DNA from 2 places in the Streptomyces sp. Qhu_M48 genome. Region 1 is predicted to be linked to the other one. Evidence: predicted binding sites of a transcription regulator. Region 1 holds the regulator's gene; the other holds the start of a gene.
What was found. The regulator HrcA, encoded in region 1, represses chaperone genes, less so after heat shock. The targets are predictions, from matches to a motif close to TTNGCACTCNGNNNNNCNGAGTGCNAA.
Positions count from the first base shown of each region.

Region 2: a site for HrcA is predicted at 5,419-5,445, ahead of groL (chaperonin GroEL). Genes of this name have one in related genera too.

Region 1 covers NZ_CP195432.1:1,172,738-1,187,847, reverse strand. Annotated here, with positions in the region: gene ACRRSS_RS05595 (nitronate monooxygenase) at 1-892, opposite strand, end outside; gene dnaJ (molecular chaperone DnaJ) at 1,117-2,253, opposite strand; gene hrcA (heat-inducible transcriptional repressor HrcA) at 2,254-3,273, opposite strand; gene ACRRSS_RS05580 (MBL fold metallo-hydrolase) at 3,421-4,149, shown strand; gene ACRRSS_RS05575 (DUF3097 domain-containing protein) at 4,160-4,960, shown strand; gene hemW (radical SAM family heme chaperone HemW) at 5,139-6,371, opposite strand; gene ACRRSS_RS05565 (AMP-dependent synthetase/ligase) at 6,459-8,336, opposite strand; gene lepA (translation elongation factor 4) at 8,521-10,386, opposite strand; gene rpsT (30S ribosomal protein S20) at 10,569-10,835, shown strand; gene holA (DNA polymerase III subunit delta) at 11,456-12,445, opposite strand; gene ACRRSS_RS05545 (hypothetical protein) at 12,494-12,754, shown strand; gene ACRRSS_RS05540 (MFS transporter) at 12,934-14,196, opposite strand; gene ACRRSS_RS05535 (winged helix-turn-helix domain-containing protein) at 14,202-14,822, opposite strand; gene ACRRSS_RS05530 (ComEC/Rec2 family competence protein) at 14,930-15,110, opposite strand, start outside.
Region 2 covers NZ_CP195432.1:7,458,132-7,473,241, forward strand. Annotated here, with positions in the region: gene ACRRSS_RS33495 (hypothetical protein) at 26-1,678, shown strand; gene ACRRSS_RS33500 (hypothetical protein) at 1,668-3,422, shown strand; gene groL (chaperonin GroEL) at 3,623-5,251, opposite strand; gene ACRRSS_RS33510 (cold-shock protein) at 5,613-5,816, opposite strand; gene ACRRSS_RS33515 (MoaD/ThiS family protein) at 6,243-6,518, opposite strand; gene thrC (threonine synthase) at 6,560-7,870, opposite strand; SAM riboswitch class I at 7,864-8,010, opposite strand; gene ACRRSS_RS33525 (glucosyl-3-phosphoglycerate synthase) at 8,159-9,100, shown strand; gene ACRRSS_RS33530 (hypothetical protein) at 9,139-9,414, shown strand; gene ACRRSS_RS33535 (alpha,alpha-trehalose-phosphate synthase (UDP-forming)) at 9,505-10,863, shown strand; gene ACRRSS_RS33540 (winged helix-turn-helix transcriptional regulator) at 10,860-11,213, opposite strand; gene ACRRSS_RS33545 (NAD(P)-dependent oxidoreductase) at 11,311-12,198, shown strand; gene otsB (trehalose-phosphatase) at 12,351-13,193, opposite strand; gene ACRRSS_RS33555 (DUF3263 domain-containing protein) at 13,262-13,528, opposite strand; gene ACRRSS_RS33560 (ABC transporter substrate-binding protein) at 13,541-14,848, opposite strand; gene ACRRSS_RS33565 (ROK family protein) at 15,043-15,110, shown strand, end outside.

The DNA of each region.
Region 1 (15,110 bases):
GGTACGCGGCGGGGGCGTACGGCCCGTGCTCACGCATGAAGCGGTTGACGAGACCGCGCGCCGGACGTCCGGAGAAGGCCCGGGTGAAGGCGGTCCGGGTGAACAGCGGGTCCGTCAGGGCCCGCTTGTGCAGCGGGTGGGCGCCCGACTCGGGGCAGCGGAGGAAGGCGGTGCCCAGCTGGGCGGCATCGGCCCCGGCGGCGAGGACGGCGGCGATCTGGGCGCCGCGCATGATCCCGCCGGTGGCGACGATCGGCAGGGCGACGCTCTCGCGGACCTGGGTGAGGAGGGCGAGCAGCCCGGTGCCGGGGGCGCCGTCGTCGGCCGGGTCGTCGCGGTGGGTGCCCTGGTGTCCACCGGCCTCGACGCCCTGGACGCAGACGGCGTCGGCGCCGGCCTGCTGGGCGGCGAGGGCCTCTTCGGCGGAGGTGACGGTCACGATCGTGAACGTACCGACGCGGGCGAAGGAGGCGAGGGCCTCCGGCGTGGGGCAGCCGAAGGTGAAGGAGACGACGCGGACCGGGTCCTCCAGGAGGAGGGCCAGCTTGGCGTCGTAGGCGTCGTCGCGACTGTCGTCGGCCTCGCCGAGCGGCACGTCGTACCAGGTGGCCTCGCCGGCCAGCTGGTGGCGGTAGACCTCGACGGCGGCGGGGTCGGCGGGGCGTCCGGTCTGCGGCATGAAGAGGTTGACACCGAAGGGGCGGGAGGTGAGCCCGCGCACCTGCTTGATCTCCTGGTAGAGGCCTCCGGCCGTCTTGTACCCGCCGGCCAGGAAGCCGAGCGCCCCGGCCTCGCAGACGGCTCCGACCAGCTCGGGGCAGGAGGCGCCACCCGCCATGGGGGCCTGCACGATCGGAAACCGAGAGAGATCGTTCAGCGCGGTGGTGGACATATGGGCATCGTGTCATGCCCCTGCTTCGGGGCCGAATCCGTACGTCAGGTCACGAGCCCACACGGAAGGGGCGGCACCCGCCTGCGCGAGTGCCGCCCCTCTCCGAACCGTTCTAACCGGGCCTACCGCCCGTTGAACGCGTCCTTCAACCGCGAGAACAACCCCTGCTGCCCCGGCTGACCGTGTCCACCCGGGGGACGACCCCCGGACCCCCAGCAGGGCGCCTACCGCCCGTTGAACGCGTCCTTCAACCGCGAGAACAACCCCTGCTGCCCCGGCTGGAACTGGCCGGTGGGCCGCTCCTCGCCGCGCAGCTTGGCCAGTTCGCGCAGCAGTCGTTCCTGCTCGGCGTCGAGCTTGCCCGGGGTCTGCACCTCGACGTGCACGATCAGGTCGCCCCGGCCGTTGCCCCGCAGGTGGGTGATGCCACGGCCGTGCAGCGGGATCGACTGGCCGGACTGGGTGCCCGGACGGACGTCGATCTCCTCCAGGCCGTCGAGGGTCTGCAGCTGCACCTTGGTGCCGAGCGCGGCCGCCGTCATCGGGAGGGTGACCGTGCAGTGCAGGTCGTCGCCGCGCCGCTGGAAGGTGTCGTGCGGCGTCTCGTGGATCTCGACGTACAGGTCGCCGGCGGGGCCGCCGCCGGGGCCGACCTCGCCCTCGCCCGCGAGCTGGATCCGGGTGCCGTTGTCGACACCGGCCGGGATCTTGACGGTGAGGGTGCGGCGGGACCGGACCCGGCCGTCGCCCGCGCACTCGGGGCACGGGGTCGGGACGACGGTGCCGAAGCCCTGGCACTGCGGGCAGGGCCGCGAGGTCATGACCTGGCCGAGGAAGGACCGGGTGACCTGCGAGACCTCGCCACGGCCACGGCACATGTCACAGGTCTGCGCGGAGGTGCCGGGTGCGGCGCCCTCGCCCGAGCAGGTCGTACAGACGACCGCCGTGTCGACCTGGATGTCCTTGGTGGTGCCGAAGGCGGCCTCGTTGAGGTCGATCTCCAGACGGATCATGGCGTCCTGGCCGCGGCGGGTCCGCGAGCGCGGTCCGCGCTGCGAGGCCGTGCCGAAGAAGGCGTCCATGATGTCGGAGAAGTTGCCGAAACCACCGGCCCCGAACCCGCCCGCGCCGCCTCCGCCGGAGGCCGAGAGGGGGTCGCCGCCCAGGTCGTAGACCTGCTTCTTCTGCGGGTCCGAGAGGACCTCGTAGGCGGCGTTGATCTCCTTGAAGCGCTCCTGCGTCTTCGGATCGGGATTGACGTCCGGGTGCAGCTCGCGCGCGAGCCTCCGGAACGCCTTCTTGATCTCGTCCTGGGACGCGTCGCGGCGCACGCCGAGTACGGCGTAGTAGTCCGTGGCCACTTACGACTCCGCCAGGATCTGTCCGACGTAACGTGCCACTGCGCGTACCGCTCCCATCGTTCCGGGGTAGTCCATGCGGGTCGGTCCGACCACGCCGAGTTTGGCGACTGCCTCGCCGCCCGAACCGTAGCCGACCGAGACGACGGACGTGGAGCTCAGCCCCTCGTGGGCGTTCTCGTGCCCGATGCGTACGGTCATGCCCGATTCCTTGGCCTCGCCCAGCAGCTTGAGGAGCACGACCTGCTCCTCGAGAGCCTCCAGGACGGGCCTGATCATCAGGGGAAAGTCGGGGCCGAAGCGGGTGAGATTGGAGGTGCCGCCGATCATCAGCCGCTCCTCGTGCTCCTCGACCAGGGTTTCGAGGAGGGTCGCGAGCACGGTCGAGACCGTGGCGCGGTCCTCGACCTCCTCGAAGGACTCGGGGAGGTCCTGCACCAGCTGCGGCACGTCGGCGAACCGGCGGCCGACGACCCGGCTGTTGAGCCGGGCCCGCAGATCGGCGAGCGAGGTCTCGCCGAAGGGCACGGGGCAGTCGATGACACGCTGCTCGACCCGACCGGTGTCCGTGATGAGGACGAGCATCAGGCGGGCGGGCGCCAGCGAGAGCAGTTCCACGTGCCGGACGGTCGAGCGGGTCAGCGAGGGGTACTGGACGACGGCGACCTGGCGGGTCAGCTGGGCGAGCAGGCGGACCGTGCGGCCGACGACGTCGTCCAGGTCCACCGCGCCGTCGAGGAAGTTGTGGATGGCCCGGCGCTCGGGCGTCGACAGCGGCTTGACGCCGGCGAGCCGGTCGACGAAGAGCCGGTAGCCCTTGTCGGTCGGGATGCGGCCGGCGCTGGTGTGGGGCTGGGCGATGAAGCCCTCCTCCTCCAGCACGGCCATGTCGTTGCGCACGGTGGCGGGCGAGACGCCGAGCTTGTGGCGCTCGGTGAGCGCCTTGGAGCCGACGGGCTCCTCCGTCCCGACGTAGTCCTGGACGATGGCGCGCAGGACCTCGAGTCTGCGTTCGCTGAGCATCGTGCGCACCTCCAGCTGTCGTCGTCGTTCCGGTTGCTCCGCTTTTGGCACTCACCCTCTTCGAGTGCCAGCGCCCCTCGGCCAGTGTACGGCGGCGGGCGTCGCTCCTGGCAAGGCGGCGGTGCCCCCATCGGTTAGCGTCGCGGCATGGACGTGGATTGGGAAGCGTACGGGTGGGAGCGGCTCGCGGACGGGGTGGGCCGGCGGCGGCTGCCGGGATGGGACGCCACGGTGGGACTGGTACTGGGGGAACGGGGCGTGCTGCTGTACGACACGGGCTCCTCGCTCGCGGAGGGCGCCGAGCTGCGGACCCGGATCGCGGGACTCACGGGCGGCCGGAGAGTGACGCACATCGCACTGAGCCATCCGCATTTCGACCATGTGCTCGGCACGGCGGCGTTCGCGGGCGCGGAGGTCTTCGGCGCGGTGGGATCGGACGAGCTGCTCGGCCGGGAGCGGGAACGGGAGGCGCTGCGCGGGGACGCCGTGCGGCACGGTCTGGACGCGACGGCGGCGGCGGAGGCGGTGGACGTCCTGGTGTCCCCGCGCCACGTGGTCTCCGGCGAGTGGACGCTCGACCTGGGCGACCGGCAGGTCCTCCTGGCGAACGTCGGACCCGCCCACACGGGTCACGATCTGGTGGTCCTCGTCCCCGGTTCGCGCGAGGTCGTCTTCTGCGGCGACCTGGTCGAGGAGTCGGGCGAGCCGCAGGCGGGCCCGGACGCGATCCCCGCCCGCTGGCCGGACGCGCTGGACCGGCTGCTGCGGCTCGGCGGCGAGGACGCGGTGTACGTACCGGGGCACGGGGCGGTGGTGGACGCCGCTTTCGTACGACTCCAGCGGGAGGAACTGGCACGCCGCTTCCAGGTGGCCTAACGTCACCGGGATGCGCAGCTACAACCCGGATCTGACACCCCCTTGGAAGAAGTCGGCGCCCGTTCCCGAGGTGCCGGCCGACCGTGACCTCGTCGTCGAGGAGGTCACGACGGGCTTCTGCGGGGCGGTGATCCGCTGCGAGGCGGGCATGGTGACCCTGGAGGACCGCTTCGGCAAGCACCGGGTGTTCCCGCTGGACCCGCGCGGCTTCCTCCTGGAGGGCCGCGTGGTGACCCTGGTCCGCCCGTCCGCCGCTCCCGCCGCCCCGACCCGCACGGCCTCGGGCTCGGTCGCGGTGCCGGGGGCACGCGCGCGCGTGGCGCGGGCGGGCCGGATCTACGTCGAGGGCCGTCACGACGCGGAGCTCGTGGAGCGGGTCTGGGGCGACGACCTGCGCATCGAGGGCGTGGTCGTGGAGTACCTGGAGGGTGTGGACGACCTGCCGGCGATCGTCGCGGAGTTCGCCCCGGCGCCGGACGCCCGCCTCGGCGTCCTGGTGGACCACCTGGTCCCGGGCTCGAAGGAGTCGAAAATCGCGGCCCGGGTGACCTCCCCGGACGTCCTGGTCGTGGGCCACCCGTACATCGACGTCTGGGAGGCGGTGAAGCCGTCCTCGCTCGGCATCCCGGCCTGGCCGACGGTCCCGCGCGGCCAGGACTGGAAGACGGGCGTGTGCCGGGCCCTGGGCTGGCCGGAGAACACGGGCGCGGCCTGGCAGCACATCCTGTCGAGGGTGACGAGCTACCGGGATTTGGAACCGGAGCTGCTGGGCCGGGTGGAAGAGCTGATCGACTTCGTCACAGCCCCGTAGCCCCCGCCCCGGCGGGCTTTCGACCGCTTTGTGGCCCCACGCACCCCGTTGTGGGCAATCGTTCCGCTGGGGCGGAACGGGTGGGCTCAACGGACGGCGCCCTGGGTGGCGCCTCGCCCGCTGTTACCCAACCACCGGCGCGGCGCACTACAAGGGCCCCGCACCACCAGCGGCCGTCCTAGTCCACCAGATCCCGCACCACCGCATCGGCGAGCAGCCGCCCCCGCAGCGTCAGCACGGCCCGCCCGGCCGCGTAGGGCTCGGCGTCGAGCAGCCCGTCGGCGAGCGCCTTGCGGGAGGCCGCGAGCCCCGCCGGCTTGAGCAGCGACAGCTCCACGCCCTCCAGAAGCCGCAGTTCGAGGAGGATCCGCTCGACCCGCCGGTCCTCCTCGGAGAGCAGCTCACGGCCGGCCCCGGGCGACTTCCCTCCGGCGAGGGCGGCCGCGTACGTCCCGGGGTGCTTCACGTTCCACCAGCGCACGCCGCCGACGTGGCTGTGGGCTCCGGGGCCCGCGCCCCACCAGTCCGCGCCCCGCCAGTACAGCTCGTTGTGGAGGCAGCGGCCGGCCTCCGAGGTGGCCCAGTTGGACACCTCGTACCACTCGAACCCGGCCCCGGAGAGGACGTCCTCGGCGATCAGGTAGCGGTCGGCGTGCACGTCGTCGTCGGTCATCGGGACCTCGCCGCGCCGGATGCGGCGGGCCAGCTGCGTCCCCTCCTCGACGATCAGCGCGTAGGCGCTGACGTGGTCGGGTCCGGCGCCGATGGCCGCGTCGAGCGAGGCCCGCCAGTCGTCGTCGGTCTCGCCCGGCGTGCCGTAGATGAGGTCGAGGTTGACGTGGTCGAAACCGGCCGCCCGCGCCTCCGCGACGCAGGCCTCGGGCCGGCCGGGCGTGTGCGTCCGGTCGAGGATCTTCAGGACGTGCTGCTTGGCGCTCTGCATGCCGAAGGAGATCCGGTTGAAGCCGCCCTCCCGCAGCTCGGCGAGGTACGCGGGGTTCACGGACTCCGGGTTCGCCTCGGTCGTCACCTCGGCGTCGTCCGCGAGCCCGAACTCGTCGCGTACGGCCCCCAGCATCCGTACGAGGTCCCCGGCGGCGAGCAGCGTCGGCGTGCCCCCGCCGACGAACACGGTCCGCACCGGTCGGGGGTCGTCGCCGAGGACCTTCCGGGCGAGCCGGATCTCCTCGGCGACCTGCTCGGCGTAGTTGTCCCGGGAGGCGAGCACGCCGCCGGTGCCGCGCAGCTCGCTCGCGGTGTAGGTGTTGAAGTCGCAGTAGCCGCAGCGGGTCGCGCAGTACGGCACGTGCAGGTAGAACCCGAGGGGCCGCTCCCCCGCCCCTTCCAGGGCGTGCGGGGGCAGCGCCCCGTCGTCGGGAACGGTCTCACCATCGGGCAGTACGGAAGGCATGAGCCCCATTGTCCCGTACTGCCCGAGGTGGATGCCCTCCCTGTGGACAACCGGCCGGCCGGTTGTCCACAGGCCGTGCGCCGGGGGTCAGGACTCCCTGGATCCGGCGTACATCTCGTCGATGAGGCCCTTGTACTCGCGCTCCACGACCGGCCGCTTCAGCTTCAGCGACGGGGTCAGCTCGCCGTGCTCGATGTCGAGGTCGCGCGGGAGCAGGCGGAACTTCTTGATCGTCTGCCAGCGCTGGAGGCCCTCGTTGAGGCGGTCGACGTAGCCCTGGACCATCTTCACGGTCTGCGGGGCGGCGACGACCTCGGCGTACGGCTTGCCCGCGAGGTCGTGGTCGGCGGCCCAGCCGAGGAGGGAGGGCTCGTCGAGGGCGATCAGCGCGGTGCAGAAGTTCCGGTCGGCGCCGTGGACGAGGATGTTCGAGACGAACGGGCAGACGGCCTTGAACTGGCCCTCGACCTCGGCCGGCGCGATGTACTTGCCGCCGGACGTCTTGATCAGGTCCTTCTTCCGGTCGGTGATCCGGAGGTAGCCGTCGGCGGACAGCTCGCCGATGTCACCCGTGTGGAACCAGCCGTCGGACTCCAGGACCTCGGCCGTCTTCTCCGGCAGGCCGTGGTAGCCCTCCATGATGCCGGGGCCGCGCAGCAGGATCTCGCCGTCGTCGGCGATCCGGACCTCGGTGCCGGGGAGCGGCTTGCCGACGGTGCCGGTGCGGTAGGCCTCGCCCGGGTTGACGAAGGAGGCGGCGGAGGACTCCGTGAGGCCGTAGCCCTCCAGGATGTGGATGCCCGCGCCGGAGAAGAAGTAGCCGATGTCAGGGGCGAGCGCGGCGGAGCCGGAGATGCAGGCGCGCAGGTTGCCGCCGAAGGCGTCCCGGATCTTGGCGTAGACGAGGGCGTCGGCGACCTTGTGCTTGGCCGTGAGGCCGAAGGGCGCGGAGGCGGTCCCGGTGCGGCGGAAGTTGTCCTGGCTGGCCTTGGCGTAGTCGCGGGAGACGCCGGCCGCCCACTGGAAGATCTTGTACTTGGCTCCGCCGGCGGCCCGGGCCTTGGCGGCGACGCCGTTGTAGACCTTCTCGAAGATGCGGGGAACCGCCGCCATGTAGGTCGGCTGGACCACCGGAAGGTTCTCGATGATCTTGTCGACGCGGCCGTCGACGGCGGTGACGTGGCCGACCTCGATCTGGCCGGAGGTGAGGACCTTGCCGAAGACGTGCGCGAGCGGCAGCCACAGGTACTGGACGTCGTCCTGGGTGACGAGGCCGGTGGCGGCGATGGCCTTGGCCATGTAGGACCAGTTGTCGTGCGGGAGGCGGACGCCCTTGGGGCGGCCGGTGGTGCCCGAGGTGTAGATGATCGTGGCGAGCTGCGTGGAGGTGATCGCCGCGACCCGCTCCTTGACGGCCTCGGGGTGCTTCTCCAGGTAGGCCTTGCCGCGCGCCTCCAGGTCGGCGAGGGAGAGGACCCACTCGCCGTCGCTCTCCACCCCGGTGGCGTCGATGACGATCACATGGTGGAGGTTCGGCAGGTCGGCGCGGCGCTCGACGGCCTTGGCGAGCTGGGCGGCGTCCTCGGCGATGAGGACCCGGGACTCGGAGTCGGAGAGGATGAACGCCGACTCCTCGGCGTTCGTCTGCGGGTAGACCGTGGTGGTCGCGGCGGCCGCGCACATCACGCCGAGGTCGGCGAGGATCCACTCCACCCGGGTGGAGGAGGCGAGGGCGACCCGCTGCTCGGGCCGCACCCCCAGGTCGACGAGGCCCGCGGCGATCGCGAAGACCCGCTCGGCGGCCTGGCCCCAGCTGAGCGACTTCCAGTCGTCCGGGCCGGTACCGGAGGCGGCGGGCACCGGGTAGCGGTAGGCCTCCGCGTCCGGGGTCCGCTCGACGCGCTCAAGGAAGAGGGTCGCCACGGAGGGCGGCCGGTTCTCGATCTGGGTCTGTGTGTCGCTCACGACGTCCTCCGGGCGGCGGCGGTGCCTTCTGGTGGTTCGTAACTAACTGGCGAGTAACCTTCGAGTTCGGGATCAGAGTAAAGGCCCGACGACCGGCGCGTAAGAGTCTGCAGGCCGCCGCTTCATAACGAACGGGCCCACGCGCACCCTGCACGTGGACCCGTTCATCGACCGTCTCTTCCGGCTACTTCTTCTTGCCGGAGGACTCGTCGCTCGACAGCACGGCGATGAAGGCCTCCTGGGGCACCTCCACCGAGCCGACCATCTTCATGCGCTTCTTGCCCTCCTTCTGCTTCTCCAGCAGCTTCCGCTTACGGGAGATGTCACCGCCGTAGCACTTGGCGAGGACGTCCTTGCGGATGGCGCGGATGGTCTCGCGGGCGATGACCCGGGAGCCGATCGCGGCCTGGATCGGCACCTCGAAGGCCTGCCGCGGGATGAGCTCGCGCAGCTTGGCGACGAGCCGCACACCGTAGGCGTACGCGGCGTCCTTGTGGGTGACGGCGGAGAACGCGTCGACCTTGTCGCCGTGCAGCAGGATGTCGACCTTGACCAGGCTGGAGGCCTGCTCGCCGGTGGGCTCGTAGTCGAGGGAGGCGTAACCGCGCGTCTTGGACTTCAGCTGGTCGAAGAAGTCGAAGACGATCTCGGCGAGGGGCAGGGTGTAGCGGATCTCGACCCGGTCCTCGGAGAGGTAGTCCATGCCGATCAGCGTGCCCCGACGGGTCTGGCACAGCTCCATGATCGCGCCGATGAACTCACTGGGGGCGAGGATCGTGGCGCGTACGACGGGCTCGTACACGTCGTTGATCTTGCCCTCGGGGAACTCGCTCGGGTTGGTGACCGTGTGCTCGCTGCCGTCCTCCATGACCACGCGGTAGACCACGTTGGGGGCGGTGGCGATCAGGTCGAGCCCGAACTCGCGCTCCAGGCGCTCACGGATGACGTCGAGGTGGAGCAGCCCCAGGAAGCCGACGCGGAAGCCGAAGCCGAGCGCCGCGGAGGTCTCCGGCTCGTAGACGAGCGCGGCGTCGTTGAGCTGGAGCTTGTCGAGGGCCTCGCGGAGGTCCGGGTACTCCGAGCCGTCCAGCGGGTAGAGACCCGAGAACACCATCGGCTTCGGGTCCTTGTAACCGCCGAGGGCCTCGGTGGCGCCCTTGTTCAGGGAGGTGATCGTGTCACCGACCTTGGACTGACGGACGTCCTTCACACCGGTGATGAGGTAGCCGACCTCGCCGACGCCGAGACCGTCGGACGGCGTCATCTCGGGCGAGGAGACGCCGATCTCCAGGAGCTCGTGGGTGGCGCCGGTCGACATCATCCTGATGCGCTCGCGCTTGTTGAGCTGCCCGTCGATCACTCGCACGTACGTGACCACACCCCGGTACGAGTCGTACACGGAGTCGAAGATCATCGCGCGGGCGGGGGCGTCGGCGACACCGACCGGGGCGGGAACGTCCCGGACGACCCGGTCGAGCAGCGCACCGACACCGACACCGGTCTTCGCGGAGACCTTGAGGACGTCCTCCGGCTGGCAGCCGATGAGGTTGGCCAGCTCCTCGGAGAACTTCTCCGGCTGGGCGGCCGGCAGGTCGATCTTGTTCAGCACCGGGACGATGGTGAGGTCGTTCTCCATCGCCAGGTACAGGTTGGCCAGGGTCTGCGCCTCGATGCCCTGGGCCGCGTCGACCAGCAGGACCGTGCCCTCACAGGCCGCGAGCGAACGCGAGACCTCGTACGTGAAGTCGACGTGCCCAGGGGTGTCGATCATGTTCAGGATGTGCGTGTCGCCCTGGGCCGGCCCCTCGGTCGGCGCCCAGGGCAGCCGGACCGCCTGAGACTTGATCGTGATGCCGCGCTCCCGCTCGATGTCCATGCGGTCGAGATACTGGGCACGCATCTGCCGCTGGTCGACCACACCGGTCAGCTGGAGCATCCGGTCGGCGAGCGTGGACTTGCCGTGGTCGATGTGCGCGATGATGCAGAAGTTGCGGATCAGAGCCGGGTCGGTACGGCTCGGCTCGGGCACGTTGGTAGGAGTCGCGGGCACGCAGGGTCTCGTCTCGGGGCGATGTCGGATCGATACGTAGGCTCCATGGTCCCATGCCCGTCGCCCGGCGCCCGGTTTGGGCGGGCCCGAGGGCGGCTGATACTGTGGACAGCTGTGTCTCGTATGCCCTCTCAGCTGCGAGACGCATCCAGAAGGAACATCGAACCTGTAAAGGCTCTTTCGTGGCGAACATCAAGTCCCAGATCAAGCGGAACAAGACGAACGAGAAGGCGCGCCTGCGCAACAAGGCCGTCAAGTCCTCGCTCAAGACCGCGATCCGCAAGGCCCGTGAGGCCGTCGCCGCCGGCGACGTCGAGAAGGCCACTGTTGCCACTCGTGCCGCCTCGCGTCAGCTCGACAAGGCTGTCTCGAAGGGTGTCATCCACAAGAACGCCGCCGCCAACAAGAAGTCGGCGCTGGCGATCAAGGCTGCCTCCCTCCAGGGCTGAGCTCTGATGTAACAGGCCGCACGGGACCCAGCGGGCCCTCTCTCCCGCTCCCGCCCGGCCACCCAGGACTCGCACGCGGACGCGTTCGCCACGCGGGTGCGAGCCCACCCAGATCACGCCGAAGGCCCCGCCCCCTCCTTCCCCAGGAGCGGCCGGGGCCTTCGGCGTGTCCGGAGCTGGACGGGGCTGGACGGGGCTGGACAGGGCTGCCCGCCGAAGGGGATGTGCCGGGGGGATGAGGGCTCCGGAGGGCCGGGGGAATGAGGGCTCCGGGGGCCGGGGGATGGGATCCCGGGGGTCTGGGGGCGGAGCTCCCAGGGGGGCCGGGGGGCACAGCCCCCAAGGGGGCCGGGGGGGCGCAGCCCCCAAGGGGGCCGGGGGGGCGCAGCCCCCAAGGGGCCGCCCTTAACCCCGACCCCCACCAGCCCCCGGCAGGGTTTCGGGAAGGGGCGGGGTGGGGGAATGTCCGCACCAGCCACCACCCACCCCGCACGGACCGTCCACTCCGGCGGCCCGGCAGGTCAGCGGGCAGGGGCAGCAAGCCAAACCGTCGGGCCAGCCCCACGGGGCAGCAAGCCAATACCGTCGGCCCCACAGGGCGGACGGCGCAGGCCGGCCCCCTACCCCCGTCGCATCCTCGCCGCCCGCGCCACCGCGACCACTGCCTTCTCCAGGGCGTACTCCGGGTCGTCCCCGCCGCCCTTCACCCCCGCGTCCGCCTCCGCGATCGCCCGCAGCGCCACCGACACCCCGTCCGGGGTCCAGCCCCGCATCTGCTGCCGTACGCGGTCGATCTTCCAGGGCGGCATGCCCAGCTCCCGCGCCAGGTCGGCGGGTCGCCCGCCGCGCGCCGACGACAGCTTGCCGATCGCCCGTACGCCCTGCGCGAGCGCACTGGTGACGAGCACCGGCGCGACCCCGGTCGAGAGGGACCAGCGGAGCGCCTCCAGGGCCTCCGCCGCCCGCCCCTCGACCGCGCGGTCCGCGATGTTGAAGGAGGAGGCCTCGGCGCGGCCGGTGTAGTACCGCCCGACGACGGCCTCGTCGATCGTCCCGTCGACGTCGGACGTGAGCTGCGCGACCGCGGAGGCGAGCTCCCGCAGGTCGCTGCCGATCGAGTCCACGAGCGCCTGGCAGGCCTCGGGCGTGGCCGCCCGCCCCAGCGTCCGGAACTCCTGCCGGACGAACGTCAGCCGTTCCGCCGGCTTCGTCGTCTTCGGACAGGCCACCTCCCGCGCCCCCGCCTTGCGCGCGGCGTCGAGCAGGCCCTTGCCCTTGGCGCCGCCCGCGTGGAGCAGGACGAGCGAGATGTCCTCGATGGGGTCGTCGAGGTAGGCCTTGACGTCCTTGACCGTGTCGGCGGACAGGTCATGGGCGTTCCGCACGACCAGCACCTTGCGCTCGGCGAAGAGCGAGGGGCTGGTGAGCTCCGCCAGCGAGCCGGGCTGGAGCTGGTCGGACATGAGATCGCGCACGTCCGTGTCGGCGTCGGCGGCCCGGGCGGCCGCCACCACCTCCTGGACGACGCGGTCGAGGAGCAGGTCCTCCTGCCCCACGGCGAGCGTCACGGGGCCGAGGAGGTCGTCGGGGGAAGTCTTTCTGGTGGCCATCGCGATCCAGCATCCCACGGGCCACCGACAGTCGGGCCACCGACGGCGATGCCCGAGAATGGCGGGGTGAGTGAACGACACGTACTGGTACTCCCCGACCGCGACGCCGCCGAGGAGGTCGCCGGGGAGCTTCCCGACCGTTTCGGCGTCGCCGAGGAACCGCAGCTCGTCCGGGACTCCCTGGCCGGTGAGGACGACGCCGAGGACGCGCAGTGGCTGGTGGTCGTCGAGGACCCGGACGGCAGGCTCGACCCGGCGGCGCTGGACGACCTGGCCGCCGAGTACGAGGGCTGGCTGGAGGCCCCTTAGCGCTCCCCGGCGCGGTGCCTCAGCCCCGCGCCGCCGCGTGGGGAGACCCGGCCGCTTCGCGCCGCTCCGCCGAAGACAGGCCTCGACCTCGGACGTCGAAGCGGCGCCCACGGGGGCGGCTTCTGCCGCCAGGTCAACACCGCGTTCGCCGTACTGCTCCGGGGCTCGGATACAGGCCCCTATCCGACGGGCGTCGACTCCCCTTCGCTGGTGGGCAGCTCCCTCATCCGCGGCAGCGGCGACGGCAGCACCCACAGCACCGCGAGGACGGCTCCGACGGTGGCGATCCACAGCGTCGGACGCAACCCGATCGCGGTGCCGAGCAGGCCTCCGACGAGCGCGCCGATGGGGCGGAACCCGTGGTTGAGGGTCCGGAAGGCCCCCATGACCCGGGCCCGTACGGCGTCGGGGATCAGCGCCATCTGGAATGACCCCGCCGCGATGTCCACGATCATCACGCCGACGCAGGAGAGGAACTCCGCCACGAACAGCACGGCCACCACCAGCGGCAGCGGACCTTCGGCCAGGGGTATGAGGACCAGGGGCAGCGTGAACCCGAGGAACCCGGCGACGAGCGAGCCTCCGATGCCGATCCGCCGGACGACCGCCCCGCCGCACACCGCTCCGAGGAGGCCGCCCACGGCTCCCGCTCCGAGAATCAGGCCGAGCAGGCCCGCGCCGATGCCCAGTTCGGTGGTCACGTACAGCACGAAGAGGGTGTGGAACATGTAGTTGAAGAACTGCACGGTTCCGGAGGCGGCGAAGAGCGCGCGCATCGAACGCTCCCGGACCAGCCAGCGCAGCCCCTCCGTGAAGTGGCCCTTGGCGACGGGGGCCGGCGGAGGTTCGACCGGCTTGATCCGGGCCAGGTAGCCGGCCGACACCAGATAGGTGAGGGCGTCCGCGAGCAGGGCGAAGGGAGCGGTGAGGAACTGCACGAGAAGTCCGCCGACCCCGGGCCCCGCCAGCCAGGCCGTCGAACGGCTGCCGTTGACCAGCGCGTTCGCCTGCACATAGCGCTCGGTGGGGACGAGCGCCACGAGCAGCGTGGTGTTGCAGACCTCGAAGAGCACGGTGAGCGCGCCGATCCCGAAGGCCACCACGTAGAGCTGGGTGAGCGTCAGCGCGTCCAACGCGTATGCCACGGGGAGCGTCAGCACCAGTGCCGCCCGCCCGAGGTCGGCCGCGATCATGGTGCGTCTACGGCTGGCCTGCCGGTCGGCCCAGGCGCCGAACGGCAGGTTGAGCAGGAGCGCGGGCAGGAGTTCGGCGGCCTTGAGCCACCCCATCGCCGTGGCATCGGCGCCGAGCACCAGGACGGCGGCGAGCGGGATCGCCATGAGCGATATCTGGTCTCCCGCGAGGGAGATGGTCTGCCCGGTCCAGTAGCGGCGGAAGGTCCGCTCGCGCAGCAGCTCCGGTATGCGTTCCGCGAGGGTCATCCCGCTCACTCCTTCTCGTTCTCGGGGGTTTCCTGGTCCAGGTAGGCGATCCGCAGGACGATGACGGGCCGGGCGCCCTCCGGCCGGAGGGACGGGTCGGACGCGCGCCCCTCGTAGGGCGCGAGCAGGGCGTCGATCCGCTCGCCGAGACCGGTCAGCTCCTCGGGGGTGAGGTGGAGCAGGGAGTCGCCGAACTGCTCGGCCTCCCGCCACTCCTTCGGCAACCGGTGACGGTTCTCCATGGCGTGGGTGACCCGCTCGAAGTACCGCTCGGCGATCGCCGCGCTCAGCGCGTCGGCGGCCTGCGAGACCGCCGCGTCCTCGCTGTACTCCGGCCACTCGGTGTAGCGGGCCGTGGCCCGCCAGGGCTTCTCCCGCCCCCGGCCGCCCGGCGCCTCCTCCACCAGCCCGTACTTGGCGAGTATCCGCAGGTGGTAGGAGCAACTGGCGACGGACTCCCCGGTCAGCGCGGCGGCCCGGGTGGCGGTGAAGGGTCCGCTGCTGCGCAGGAGTCCCACGAGGGTCATCCGCAGGGGGTGGGCGTAGGCCCGCAGGGCGCGGGGGTCGGTGAGTCGAATACTGCGGGGCTGCTCGCCCTCGGGCCTCGGGTCACTGGTCTCCGACATGATGAAAGGTAGCTTTAGAAAGACTTCTTTACAAGCATTTCTTTACACCGCGGATCACCTCCCCGGCCCACCCCTCGTCACCACAGCCACCAGCCCCGTCACCCCCGTCACCCTCCCCTCGGCACCGCCACAAGTCCGGACCCCGCCCCCACCACCGCGATCGCCCCGTCCCGATCGGTCCGCAGCACCCTCGCCCCACCGCCCCGCAATGTCTCCACCGTCCGGGGCGAGGGATGCCCGTACGGGTTGTCCCGCCCGGTCGACACCAGCGCGAGCCTCGGCCGTACG
Region 2 (15,110 bases), 6.3 Mb from region 1:
TTCGCGCAGGCTTCCGCACGCCCTCGTGCGTGCCGCAGCCGTATTCGTCCTCTCGGCGGCCGTCACCGTGCCCGCCGTCATCCACGCCCCGGCCGTCCACGCGGCCGACGTCTCCGCCACGTTCACCACCGACGACGCCAGGCTCGGCGTCCAGGTCGCCGGCGACCCGCTGTGGGTCAAGGTCAGCGTGCTGGCCTCCACCGCCCCCGGCGCCGCCGTGCTCGCCTCGACCGACTCCCTGACCTGGCAGTCCGGCGACTCGGGCACCGGCCTGCCCTCAGGTCACGTCACCGACGAGGCGCTCCGGCTTCCCGAGGACACCCCGTTCGGCGCCTACCCGGTCCTCGTCGAGTACCGGCAGTCCGGCTCCACCGTCAAGCGCTGGACCGGCGGCTCCTACGTCCACAAGCTGCACACCGGCGTCTCCCGGGTCTCCTTCGACCGGAAGACCACCAGCCTCACCGACCGGAAGGTCGTCCTCTCCGGTACGGCCACCACCTGGGACCCGGCCACCGGCGCCGTGACGCCGGCCCGCGCGGGAACCACCGTCAAGGTCAAGATCAACACGGTGGCGGAGAACTGGCAGGAGCTGACGGGCACGGCCACCACCGGCGCGGACGGCACCTTCTCCCTGCCGTTCACACCGAACGCCGAGATCAGGGGCGGCACCGCCACCGTCGCCGCGTCCGCCGCCGACACCGTGGCCAACCACGCCACGCCCCTCCCCGAGGTCGGCGTCGAGAAGACCGCGTACCGGATCTCGGCGACCCTCGGCAAGTGGCGCGTCCAGGTGGGCACGAACGTCACCGTCTCCGGCCGCGTCGAGCGCCTGACCCCGGACGGCTGGAAGCCGTACGCGGCCGCGCCGCTCATCACCACGTCCTCCCAGCCTCCCGTGGTGTCCCCGGCGTCCCAGGTACTCATGGGCAAGGGCACCTCGGCGGCCGACGGCAGCTTCTCGTACCCGGCGCGCGCCACGTACGGCACGCAGGTGTACACCTCCCTGGCACCGTCGGTGTACTACCAGTCCCACGCCTACGACCAGGGCGCCATCGCCGTCCCCCAGCCGTTCTCGTACACCGACTGGCGCATCTCCCTCGACGAGTACGGCACGGTCCGGGGCAGCGGCCGGATGACGACCCGGGGCTACTGCTCGGACCAGCCCGTCTACCTCCAGTCCTCCCTCGACAACGGCCGGACCTGGCGGAACCTGGCCAACTCCAGGGCGAGCGGCGGCACCTCCGGCTACTGCCCCTTCGACGTCTCCGCCCGGGCCCACGTCAACGCCCTCTACCGGCTGCACCACTACGAGTCGGACCACATCGTCAACAGGTCCACCGGCGGCGTCCGCCTCGGCCGCGTCCCGACCCGGTTCTCGGCGTTCTCCCTCACCCCGGCCCGGCCGTACAAGAACTCCAAGATGACCGTCTCCGGCACGCTCCAGCAGCAGACCGGCGGCGTCTGGAAGCCCCTCAAGGGCGCCAAGGTCACCCTCGTGTTCAAGCCCAAGGGCGACTCCCAGTGGTACTGGGTGACCAAGAACGTCACCACCGGGGGCAACGGCACGTTCAGCTTCAAGGCCACCAACTACGGCGACGGCTCCTGGGCGCTGGTGAAGCAGTCCGCGAACGGCTACTTCTACAGCGAGACGAAGGTGAAGTACATCGATGCGCGCTGACCTCCGACGGGCCGGCCTCCGACGGCCCTCCGCCCCGCTCACGACGGGCCTCACGGCGACCGTCACCACGGGCCTCACGACGGGCCTCGCGGCGACCGTCACCACCGCCCTCACCACGGCCCTCACGGCGGGCCTCCTCCTCGGCGCCACCGCGGCCCCCGCGGCGGCGGACACCCCGTCCCCGATCGGCATCGGCCCCGTCTCCACCGACGCCTACCAGCGCGGCGCCTTCCAGGTGAGCGCCTGGACCGACGCCCCCGGCGTCACGGTCACCCAGGTCTCCGCGACGCTCCGGAAGGGCGACACCGTCGTCGCGGAGATCCCCTCCGTCCCCGAGTTCACCTGGAACAGGGGGCGCTTCGGAACGAACCACGACCCGCTGAAGCTGACCGAGGACGGCGGCACGGTGCCCGCACTGGGCCGGTACGCCGTCGACGTCACGGCCACCGACTCGCGCGGGAACCGCCACACCCGCACCGACGCCGGCGTCCTCGACTTCACGCTCATGCCGCAGCTGGAGTTCGGCCTCTCCGCCCCCGGCTGGGACGACCGCAACGCCGTCCCCAGCGGCACCCTGACCGGAGTCCAGCCCGGCTCCGGCGACATCGTGCCGATCGCCGGCCGCGGCGTCGACATCCGGCGGACCACCCCGCGGGAAAGCCCGGTGCAGTCCCCCGTCACCACGGAGACGGGCGCCTACACCGGCGAGGCGTACGGGGACGTCAGGCCGGGCGACACGTTCAAGGTCGCCTTCGCCGAGGACAGCGACGAGGTGCACGGCAGCGTCTCCTACGACCACAGCCTCTACACCTACCGCCCGCACGTCGTGACCGTGAAGGCGAGCGTCGACCGGGCCCGTGTCCTCCCCGGCCAGCACGCCGTCGTCACCGGCCGGATGACCGACCCGCAGAACGGCGGCGCGCCCCTCGCGGGCCAGCAGGTCAAGGTCGGCCCGGGCGCGCTCCAGTTCTACGACTCCGCCTACGCCAAGGTCGTCACGACGGACGCCGACGGACGCTTCACGGCGAGGATCCCCGCCCTCCCGGGTCCGTCCGGCGGCTGGTCGGCCGTCCCGGTCGACCCGTACCAGCGCTTCAGCGATGACGTGGGCGGCCCGCTCGCGAACCCGCAGGAGGCGAGGATCATCCTCGGCTCACGCCTCCTGTCGAACGAGGGCAGGGTGAGCGTGACCAGCACCCTCCGCGCCACGTACGACATCAAGGCCTCCTTCGACGCCCAGGCGCTCTACCTGGAGGTCTCGGCCGACGGCCGGACCGGCTGGCGGAAGATCGGCTCCACGAAGGCGAACGACTACTACCCCACCACGACCGTCACCGCCACCAGCCGCGGCGGCTACTACCGGCTGCGGCACCCGCAGTCCGACATCCTCACCGAGGCGGTGAGCGGCGTCTTCCGTCTCGTCCGCACCGAGGCCCGGATCACCGGCATGAACGCCGGACCCGAGCCGGTCCGCAAGGGCGCGTACGTCACCGCGACGGGCACGCTCCAGCACCACACGAGCGGGGCGTGGCGGGCGTACGGGAACGGGGCCGTGGCCCTGCAGTTCCAGGCGAAGGGCTCGACGACCTGGCGTCAGGTCGCCACCGGCCGCTCGACCGCCGGCGGAAAGGTCTCGCTCAGGGCGAAGGCGACCGTCGACGGCACCTGGCGGCTGCGGTACTACGGCGACGCCACGCACTTCCACGCGCCGGTCCCGTGGGCCGACTACGTCGACGTGCGCTGACCGCGCGCCGGCTGTAGGGCCCGCCGTCCGCTCCGTACAGCCGGCCGTCCGCCCGTAGAGCCGGACGCCGGGAAGTCCGGAGGCCGGGAAGTCCGGAGGCCGGGAAGCCGGGAAACGCCCGAGGGCGGCACCCCCCTGACAGGGGGTGCCGCCCTCGTTCCGTTCTTCGCCTTCAGCGATGAACCGCCGATCCCGGGGGATCAGAAGTCCATGTCACCGCCCGGCATGCCGCCGCCGGCCGGCGCGGACGCCTTCTCCGGCTTGTCGGCGATGACGGCCTCGGTGGTGAGGAACAGCGCGGCGATCGACGCGGCGTTCTGCAGCGCGGAGCGCGTGACCTTCGCCGGGTCGATGATGCCCTCGGCGATGAGGTCGACGTACTCGTTGGTCGCGGCGTTGAGGCCGTGGCCGACGGGCAGGTTGCGGACCTTCTCCGCCACGACGCCGCCCTCGAGGCCGGCGTTGACCGCGATCTGCTTCAGCGGGGCCTCAAGGGCCAGCTTCACGATGTTCGCGCCCGTGGCCTCGTCGCCCGAGAGGTCGGCCTCGAGCTTCTCGAAGACCGAGGAAGCCTGGAGCAGGGCCACGCCGCCGCCGGCGACGATGCCCTCCTCGACGGCCGCCTTCGCGTTGCGAACGGCGTCCTCGATGCGGTGCTTGCGCTCCTTGAGCTCGACCTCGGTCGCGGCACCGGCCTTGATGACCGCGACACCGCCGGCGAGCTTCGCCAGGCGCTCCTGCAGCTTCTCGCGGTCGTAGTCGCTGTCCGAGTTCTCGATCTCGGCGCGGATCTGGTTCACGCGACCGGCGACCTGCTCGCTGTCACCGGCACCGTCGACGATGGTGGTCTCGTCCTTGGTGATGACGACCTTGCGGGCGCGGCCCAGCAGGTCGAGGCCCGCGTTCTCCAGCTTCAGGCCGACCTCCTCGGAGATGACCGTGCCGCCGGTGAGGATGGCGATGTCGTTCAGCATCGCCTTGCGGCGGTCGCCGAAGCCCGGGGCCTTGACCGCGACGGACTTGAAGGTGCCGCGGATCTTGTTGACGACCAGGGTCGACAGGGCCTCGCCCTCGACGTCCTCGGCGATGATCAGCAGGGGCTTGCCCGACTGCATGACCTTCTCCAGGAGCGGGAGCAGGTCCTTCACGGAGGAGATCTTGGAGTTGACGATCAGGAGGTACGGGTCGTCGAGCGACGCCTCCATACGCTCCATGTCGGTGGCGAAGTACGCCGAGATGTAGCCCTTGTCGAAGCGCATGCCCTCGGTGAGCTCAAGCTCCAGACCGAAGGTCTGGGACTCCTCGACGGTGATGACGCCTTCCTTGCCGACCTTGTCCATCGCCTCGGCGATGAGCTCGCCGATCTGGGTGTCGGCGGCGGAGATGGAGGCCGTGGAAGCGATCTGCTCCTTGGTCTCGACATCCTTCGCCTGCTCGAGCAGGGCGCCCGAGACGGCCTCGACGGCCTTCTCGATACCACGCTTGAGGGCCATCGGGTTGGCACCGGCGGCCACGTTGCGCAGGCCCTCGCGGACGAGCGCCTGGGCGAGAACGGTGGCGGTGGTCGTACCGTCGCCGGCGACGTCGTCCGTCTTCTTGGCGACTTCCTTGACCAGCTCGGCGCCGATCTTCTCGTACGGGTCCTCGAGCTCGATCTCCTTGGCGATGGAAACACCATCGTTGGTGATCGTGGGGGCACCCCACTTCTTCTCGAGGACGACGTTGCGACCCTTGGGGCCGAGGGTGACCTTGACGGCGTCAGCGAGCTGGTTCATGCCGCGCTCGAGACCGCGCCGGGCCTCCTCGTCGAACGCGATGATCTTGGCCATGTGAAGTGGTCCTCCCGGACATGGGGTGGATAACGCTCCAGGACCGCGCCGACGCCCGCGACGGACGGCCTCCGCGTGTTCCGTGTGGTTCCTTGCCCCACCCGGCCGGCGGCCTCGTCTGCCCGATCCTCGTAGCACTCTCACCTTCCGAGTGCTAACGCCAATGATTAGCACTCGCCCTAGGAGAGTGCAAGCGACTCTCACGTTTCGGGAGGTGGCGGCGGGGGCGCCCGGGAGCGGCTCGGGGGCTGTCGTGGCCGGTCAGAGCCGGTTCGGGCGCGGGGAACGCGTGAGGGGTCCACATCCCCTCAGGGATGTGGACCCCTCGACGGCGTTGCGTCGGTGGCCGATCGTGCCGCGCTCAGACGGCGAGCTTGACCATGTCCGCCTGCGGACCCTTCTGGCCCTGCGAGATCTCGAACTCGACTCGCTGTCCCTCTTCGAGGCTGCGGTAACCATCCATCTGGATCGCGCTGTAGTGGACGAAAACATCCGCACCACCGTCGACCGCGATGAAGCCGTAGCCCTTCTCCGCGTTGAACCACTTGACGGTGCCCTGAGCCATGCCTAACTCCCCTATTACTGGCCCTTGCGCGGGACCCGCACTTCGCGGACCCGGGTCAGACCCTCGCCGGAACGCGTCGACCGCGGCTGAATGTATCTGCCCAACTGCCCTCTGCAACAGGTCATTCGCGCGAGAATTCTGGGCGCCACGGAAAGGCGAATTGGGGAGAATCCCCTGAATTCCTGGGCAAGTCGGGCCCGGCAAAGCGTGCAGAAGGTACACAACGCGCACACACTTTGGCTGCTTCTAGTCGCGCAGGGACGCATTCTCATATGCGTCCGGCATGAGCAGCGGAGGGGACTTCCCAACTCTACCGCGCTCAACCATACAGAATTGCCCCTTCCGCTTATTGGCGCGGAAGGGGCAATTCAAGAAAGACGGGACAGCGGACGCGGCGCGGCACCGGGCCGGTACCGCGCCCGGGGATCAGCCTCCGGCGACGGCCGGGATGATCGAGACGCCGGCGCCGGCCGGGGTGGCCGTCTCCAGACCCTGCTCGAAGCGCACGTCGTCGTCGTTCACGTAGACGTTGACGAAACGGCGCAGCTTGCCCTGGTCGTCCAGGACGCGGGCGGCGATGCCCGTGTGGTTCTTCTCCAGGTCCGCGATGACCTCGGCGAGGGTCGCGCCCTCGGCCTCGACCTCGGACCGTCCCCCCGTGTAGGTGCGGAGGATGGTGGGGATGCGGACGTTCACGGCCATGTCTTCGAAACCTTTCAGTGGGCCAGGAAGTGCGGGCGGGCTCAGACGGCCAGGCCGGCGTCGCGGAACGCGTCCAGGCTCGGGCGGATGGTGACGGTCGCCTGAGAGGTGTCGGCCACCGCGTCCAGGGTCTTGAGCCCGTCGCCGGTGTTGAGCACGACGGTGGTGAGGTTCGGGTCGATCAGCCCGGCCTCGACCAGCTTCCTCGTGACGCCGACGGTCACGCCGCCCGCGGTCTCGGCGAAGATGCCCTCGGTCTGCGCGAGGAGCTTGATCGCGTCCACGACCTGCTCGTCGTTCACGTCCTCCACGGCGCCGCCGGTGCGGCGGGCGATGTCGAGGACGTACGGGCCGTCGGCCGGGTTGCCGATCGCGAGCGACTTGGCGATCGTGTTCGGCTTCTGGGGCCGTACGACGTCGTGCCCGGCCTTGAAGGCCACCGACACCGGGGAGCAGCCCTCCGCCTGGGCGCCGAAGATCTTGTACGGCCTGTCCTCGACGAGGCCCAGCTTGATGAGCTCCTGGAGCCCCTTGTCGATCTTGGTGAGCTGGGAGCCGGAGGCGATCGGGATGACGAGCTGGTCGGGGATGACCCAGCCGAGCTGCTCGCAGATCTCGTACGCCAGCGTCTTGGAGCCCTCGCCGTAGTACGGGCGGAGGTTGACGTTGACGAAGCCCCAGCCCTCGCCGAGCGGGTCGCCGATGAGCTCGGAGCAGAAGCGGTTGACGTCGTCGTAGTTGCCCTCGATGGCGACGAGGTCACCGCCGTAGACGCCGGCCATGACGACCTTGCCCTGCTCCAGGTCGTGCGGGATGAACACGCAGGAGCGGAAGCCGGCGCGGGCGGCGGCGGCGCCGACGGCGCCGGCCAGGTTGCCGGTGGAGGAGCAGGAGAGCGTGGTGAAGCCGAAGGCGCGGGCGGCCTCGATGGCCTGGGCGACGACCCGGTCCTTGAAGGAGTGGGTCGGGTTGCCGGAGTCGTCCTTGACGAAGAGCTTGCCGGGGGCGACGCCGATCTCGCGGGCGAGGTTGTCGGCCTGGACGAGCTTGGTCCAGCCCGGGTTCAGGTTCGGCTTGTCGGCGACGTCGGCCGGGACGGGCAGCAGGGGGGCGTAGCGCCAGATGTTGGCGGGGCCGGCCTCGATCTGCTTGCGCAGCGCCTCGGGGTCACCGGTGGGGAGGTCGTACGCGACTTCGAGAGGTCCGAAACAGAGTTCGCAGGCGAAGATCGGGCCGAGGGCGAACACTTCACCGCATTCGCGACAGGAAAGCCCCGAAGCGGGACCGAGGTCGACGGTGGTGGCAGAGGCGGCAGTCTGTACAGCCATGGAGGCGAGGCCCTTTCTCCTCATCTTTCCCATGACGAATTTTTCGCCATGAGACGGATTTGGCACCTTCCCTAGCCGGGGGCCTCGATGGAGTACGAGACAAACCGACTGGAGGGTTGCCGGGGCTTCAACGGGCCGTTTCCCTCTGCCCCTCTGGATGAGCGGTATTCGATTGTGAAGCGCGGTGGACTTCGTTCCTGCGCTCCGACGCGGGCGGCACCCCGACGTGCATCGGGCATCCGCGTTGTTCAAGACTGTAACCGAAGGCCCGGACGCTTGGACCGGCCGTCCGAACCGCGAGATGGAGATCACGTGCTGGAAGAGGTGGAGCGCTGGCTGGACCGGCGGTCCTGGTCCGTGGCGGACCGGCCGCTGGAGCGGATCCTCGCCGCCAAGCGGAACACGAGGGTCAGCGTCGTCCTGCCCGCGCTGAACGAGGAGGCGACGGTCGGGGACATCGTGACCGTGATCCGGCGCGAGCTGATGTCGGAGGCGGTGCCGCTCGTCGACGAACTGGTGGTGATCGACTCGGGCTCCACCGACCGTACGGCGGAGGTGGCGGCGGCGGCCGGGGCGCGGGTGGTCGCGCGGGACGCGATACTCCCCCGGATACCGGCCGTGCCGGGCAAGGGCGAGGTCCTGTGGCGGTCGCTGATGGTGACGAGCGGGGACGTCGTCTGCTTCGTGGACGCGGATCTGCGGGACTTCTCCGCGGACTTCGTGACGGGGGTCGTGGGCCCGCTGCTCACCGACCCGGAGGTCGACCTCGTGAAGGCGATGTACGACCGCCCCTTCGGCGACACCCCTGGTCAGGGTGGTCGGGTGACCGAGCTGGTGGCACGGCCGCTGCTGAATCTGCACTGGCCGCAGCTGGCCGGTTTCGTGCAGCCGCTCGGCGGCGAGTACGCGGCGCGGCGCTCGCTGCTCGAACGGCTGCCGTTCCCGGTCGGTTACGGAGTGGAGCTGGGGCTGCTCGTGGACGCCCTGCACACGGTGGGCCTCGACGGGCTCGCGCAGGTGGACGTGGGGGTGCGCAAGCACCGGCACCAGGACGGCCAGGCGCTCGGCCGGATGGCGGCGGCGATCTACCGGACGGCGCAGCTGCGGCTCTCGCGCGGCCATCTGGTGCGGCCTCGGCTGACCCAGTTCGAGCGGGGCGAGAAGGGCTTCGAGCCGCGGACGTACGCGGTGGACACGGAGGAGCGGCCGCCGATGGCCGAAATCGTGGAGTACGCGCGCCGCCGCGTGGCGTAACGCCAGAAAATAGACCGATCTACGTACATTCACATGTCATGCGCTTCGGACTCCATCACTTGGGCAGGGTGCTCGCGGTCGTCGCACTGACGGTGGGCGCGCTCGCGGTCACCACGGCGGGCCGGGCGGCGGACGCGCCCCCGGCACCCGCCGGAGTCTCCAGTCACCACGCCGGCTCCCCGGGAGGCGGAGGCTCGCTCGCGGGGGCGGGCGGACACGGCGAGCGGCTGTGGCTGCTCGGCGCACTCGGCCTCGCGCTCGCGGCGACGGGCCTGGTGGCGAGGGCGGCGATGCGCGGCCGGCGCGAGAACTGACCTCCGCGTCCCGGCTCACCCTCCGTGGCCGGATCCACCCGTCTCGTATACGTACGTTTGAGCGTTTACGGGACGGGCTAGGTTCGCCCCATGGCTTCTGTTCTTGTGGCATCCAATCGAGGCCCCGTCTCGTACGTGCTCGGCGAGGACGGTGCGCTCGACGCCCGCAGGGGCGGCGGCGGCCTGGTCTCCGGGCTGAGCGCCGTCTCCTCGCAGGACAGCCTGTGGGTGTGCGCGGCCCTCGGCGAGGGCGACCGGGAGGCCGTCCGGCGCGGGATCGCGGAGCCGGGCGTCCGCATGCTGCCCATCGACCCGCAGGTGTACGCCGACGCGTACAACGGCATCGCGAACTCGGCGCTGTGGTTCCTCCACCACCACCTGTACGACATCCCGCGCGAGCCCGTCTTCGACGCGGAGTTCCGCCGCCTCTGGACCTCGTACCGGGCGTACAACCACGAGTTCGCCGCCACCCTGGCCGCCGAGGCGGACCAGGGCGCGGCGGTCCTGGTGCAGGACTACCACCTGGCCCTCGTCCCCGGTCAGCTGCGCGAACTCCGCCCGGACCTGCGGATCGCCCACTTCACGCACACTCCGTGGGCGTCCCCCGAGTACCTGCGGATGCTGCCCGACGACATCCGCGAGGAGCTGCTGTGGGGCATGCTCGGCGCGGACGAGCTGGGGTTCCACACCCGGGCCTGGGCCGACGCCTTCCTGGGCTGCGCGGGCGACGGGCGCGACGGCACCCGCGTCACCGTCCACCCCCTGGGCGTCGACGGCGAGGACCTGCGGGCCCTCGCGCACCGGCCCGAGGTGGACCGGAGGCTCGCCCTGCTCCGGGAGGAGGTCGGGGACCGCAGGACCATCGTCCGGGTCGACCGCACCGAACTGTCGAAGAACATCCTGCGCGGCCTCCTCGCCTTCCGCGAGCTGCTCACCGTCCACCCCGAGTGGCGCGACCGGGTCGTCCACCTGGCCTCCGCCTACCCCTCGCGGCAGGACCTGGAGGTCTACCGCGCCTACACGGCCTCGGTGGCCGCGCTCGCGGAGGAGATCAACGCCGAGTTCGGAACGGCCGCCTGGACACCGGTCCAGGTCTCCGTGAAGGACGACTTCACCCGCTCCCTGGCCGCGTACCGCCTCGCGGACGTCGCCCTGGTCAACCCGGTGCGCGACGGCATGAACCTGGTCGCCAAGGAGATACCGGTGGTCTCGGAGGCGGGCTGCGCGCTCGTCCTCTCGACGGGCGCGGGCGCCTACGAGGAGCTGAAGGACGACGCGCTCACGGTCAACCCCTTCGACGTGTCGGAGACCGCCGAGGCGCTCCACACCGCCCTCTCCATGCCCCCGTCGGAACGCGCCGACCGCTCCAAGCGTCTGGCCGCCGCCGCGACGGCCCTGCCCCCGCAGCGCTGGTTCCTCGACCAGCTGGAGTCGCTGCGGAACGGCTAGGCGGCCGGCGGCGCGGACGCCGCCCGTTCGCGCCCCCACGCCGCCAGGGGATCGAGCGCGTCGTTGAGACGGACGCCGTCCTCGGTCAGGGAGTACTCGACGCGGGGCGGCGTCTCGTCGTACGAGACACGGCGCACGATGCCGTCCGCCTCCAGCTCCCGCAGGTGCGAGGCGAGCACCTTCTCGGTGACCCCCGGGACGAGCCTCCGCAGCTCCCCGAAGCGGCGGTGCGGCTGCTCGTGGAGCGCCCACAGGATGAGCACCTTCCACTTGCCGCCGATGACCTCGAGCGCGGTGTCGATCCCGCAGACGTGCCCGTCCGGCTCGCCGGGCCGGTTCAGCGTCGCCATGCCCCCACCCTTCCGACCTGCTGGCTTCCCCCGGGGTAACCACCCACTCCGAAGTGCGTACTTGATCACCTCCGGGCCTCGAACCAGCCTAGTGGGCATGACAGAGACCCACGGGGACAAGAGCCCCGTCACCCTTCTCGGCCTCGGCGCCATGGGCACCGCGCTCGCCCGCACCTGGCTCGCCGCCGGCCATCCGCTCACCGTCTGGAACCGCACCCCGGGCCGCGCGGCACCGCTCGCCGCCGACGGCGCGAAGGTCGCCGGCAGCGCCGCCGAGGCCGTCGCGGCGAGCCCGCTCGTCGTGGTCTGCCTGCTCGACGACGCCTCCGTCGAGGAGACGCTGGGCGGCGTCGACCTGACCGGCAGGGACCTGGTGAACGTGGTCACCGGCACCCCCGCCCAGGCCCGTGCCCGCGCCGCGTGGGCCGAGCGGCGCGGCGCCCGCTACCTGGACGGCGGCATCATGGCCGTCCCGCCGATGATCGGGGTCCCGGAGGCCGGCGGCTACGTCTTCTACAGCGGCTCGCGGGAGCTGTTCGAGGAGCACCGGGAGACCCTGGCCGTCCCGGCGGGCACCACGTACGTCGGCGAGGACGCGGGCTTCGCGGCCCTGCACGACGTGGCCCTGCTCAGCGCCATGTACGGGCTGTTCGCCGGGGTGACCCACGCCTTCGCCCTGATCCGCCGCGAGGACGTCGACCCGGCAGCGTTCGCCCCGCTGCTCACCGGCTGGCTCACGGCGATGGCCCCGGCGGCCCACACCACCGCCCGGCAGCTCACCAGCGGCGACTACACGACGGACGTGGTCTCGAACCTGGCGATGCAGGTGGCCGGCACCCCCACCTTCCTGGCCACCGCGGAGGAACAGGGCGTCAGCCCGGAGCTGATCCGGCCGTACTTCGAGCTGATGCGCCGACGGCTCGCCGTCGGCAGCGGCGAGGAGGACCTGACGGGCCTGGTGGACCTGCTGGTGAGGAAGCCCTGACGGTACGGAAGCCCCGCGCGCGGCTCACGGTACGGAAGCCCCGCGCGCGCACCAGGAGCCCCGACCGTACGAGAGCCCTGGCCGCCGCGTGCGGAAGCCCCGCCCGCGGCCTCGGGCCCTCGGCCGGCCCGGCCGACGGGGCGGGGGCCGCCTCAGGCCTCGCCCACCGCCGTCGCCAGCGCCGCCAGGAGGTCCACCACCGCCGCCGGGCCCGCCACCGCGAGGTCCGCTCGCTCGGCGAGTTCCGGGACCTCGGCGGAGCCGCTGCAGACCAGCAGGCCCGGGGTGCCGTCGGAGCGGAGCTTCTCCACGGCGGCGAAGGCGGGCAGGTCGCCCAGGTCGTCCCCGGCGTAGAGCACGGACCCGGCGCCCACCTCACGTACGTACTCCGTGAGGGCCACGCCCTTGTCCATGCCCGGGGGCCGCAGCTCCAGGACCATGCGGCCGGGTTCCAGGACGAGCCCGTGGTGGGTGGCGAGCTCGCCGAGGGGCCCCTTGAGGGCCTCGAAGGCGCCCTCGGGGTCGACGGCACGGCGGGTGTGGACGGCGACCGCGCGGCCCTTCTCCTCGATCCAGACGCCCTGCCAGGCGCCGGCCCGGTCGAGGAAGCCGGGGAGTTCGGCGCGGACGGAGGCGACGCCCGGGTGGGGGGCGGCGGCCCGGACAGTGCCGGTGACGGCGTCCCAGCGCTCGGCGCCGTAGTGGCCGAGGACGACGAGGTGTTCCAGGCCGGGGACCCCGGCGAAGCCGCCGTAGCGGACGGCGACCCCGGCGGGGCGGCCGGTCACGACGGCGATGGAGGCGACCTGGGGGGCGAGGGCGGCGAGCGCCTCGACGGCACCGGGGTGGGCGCGGGCGCGTTCGGGGTCGGGGACGATCTCGGCGAGGGTGCCGTCGAAGTCGAGGGCGACGACGGCCTTCTCGGGCCGCGCGAGGAGCGCGGCCAGGCCGTCGCGGCCGGCGGGTGTGGTCGGGTGCGGGAGGCTGTTGACCATGTCCCCGACCCTACCGATGTGAGGCGCCCGCGTCAGCGGGGCCGAAGGGGACGGCGCCGGGCGCCGCCCTATCTCCGCCGCTGCCGGTCGTCTCGCACCCGCCGCAACCGGTTGACCGTCACCGGGTCGTGGGCGAGGGCGCGCGGGTCGTCGAGGAGGGCGTTGAGCAGCTGGTAGTAGCGGGTCGGCGAGAGCCCGAGGCGCTCGCGTACCGCCCGCTCCTTGGCACCGGGCCCGGGCCACGAGCGGCGCTCGACGGCGAGAAGGGCCCGCTCACGCGTGCCGAGCCCGCCGTCGCCCTCGTCGCTGTCCGCCGCTTCCCGGTCCTCGGTCATACGACCAACCTATTACTCGGCGTTCTCGGCCGCCGTCGCCGCCCGACCGATCGTGCCGAGGACCTCGGACGGGCGACCGTCGGGGGTGACGGCCTTGCCGATGTTCTGCTTGACGTTCTCGCTGACCTGGGCCCAGGACGTCTTGCCGACCGGCGGGAGCTGGCTGTCCGGGAGGGTCTTGAGGAAGACGCGCAGGTTGGCGTGTTCGGGCTCGGTCTCCATGCGGGTGGAGGCGCTGACGGTGACCGGGAGGAGGTCGTTGTCGCCGGCGAACTTCAGGACGTTCTGGTCGTTGAAGGCGAAGTTGAGGAAGGCGCCGATCTCCTTGCGGTGACCGTTCTGCTTGAAGCCCATGATCCAGTCGGCGACGCCCATGGCGGCCTTCGGCGGGCCGTCGACGCCGGGGAGCGGGACCTGCCCGACCTTGACGCCCTTCTTGGCGGCTTCCTTCAGGAGCGAGGGGTGGCCGTTGAGCATGCCGACCTCGCCGTCCGCGAAGGCGGCGAAGGCGGCCTTGCGGTTGAGCTTGCCGGGGGCGACCGGCCCGGTGAGGCCCTTGCCGACGAGGTTCTTCTTGAGCCAGTCGAAGGTCTTGATGTTGGAGTCGGAGTCGACGGCGTAGTGGTCGGTGCCGTCTGTCCAGCCGCCACCGCCGCTGAGCATCCACATCAGGGCCTCGGCCTGGGCCTCCTCGGGGCCGAGCGGCAGGGCGAACGGGGTGCGGACACCGTTGTCCTTCAGCTTCTCGGCGGCGGCGGCGAGCTCGTCCCAGGTGGTGGGGGGCTTGACGCCGGCCTCGTCGAAGAGGGCCCGGTTGTAGAAGAGCGGCCGGGTGGAGGCGACGAAGGGCAGCCCGTACTGGGTGCGCTTGTGCTCGCCCGCCGCGACGAGCGGGGCGAGGAAGTTGGCCTGGACGGGTATGGAGAGGAGCTCGTCGGCGGCGTAGAGCTCGCCGGCGGCCGCGTAGTCGGCGTAGGCGCCGATCTGGGCGATGTCGGGGGCCTTGTCGGCCTTGACCATCTCGGCGACCTTGCGGTCGACGTCGTCCCAGGACTCGATCTGCACCTCGACCTTGACGCCGGGGTGCTCCGCCTCGAATGCGGAGACGAGGTCGGTCCAGTACTTCTTGGTGGTGTCGCCACCCGTGAGGTCGTAGTCGGCGGCGACCAGTCTGAGGGTCACGTCGCCGGAGTCGCCCCCGAGGGAGCCACAGCCGGCGACCGTGACGGTCAGCCCGAGTGCGGCGACGGCCGCGGTCAGTCCAAGGAATCGTCGCCGCTCCACGGCTTCATCCACCTTTTGCTCGTCGTTGAGCTGCATCGAGCCGTTCGTTTGCTCTGCGCAGGGCCGTAATTCTCCCCCGTGGGGGGTATGAGGTCTACACCACTCGGGTATCACTTCCGCAACGTCAAGGGGACGATGGCCCCATGACGGGTCCCGAATTTGTATCCGAGCGCAACAATCCTCGACAGTGGACTAGACCTTTTGGGTCCCGGGGCGCCAAACTGTCACCCGTGAGACACGTCATCGCCCTGGATGTGGGCGGCACCGGTATGAAGGCCGCCCTCGTCGGGGCGGACGG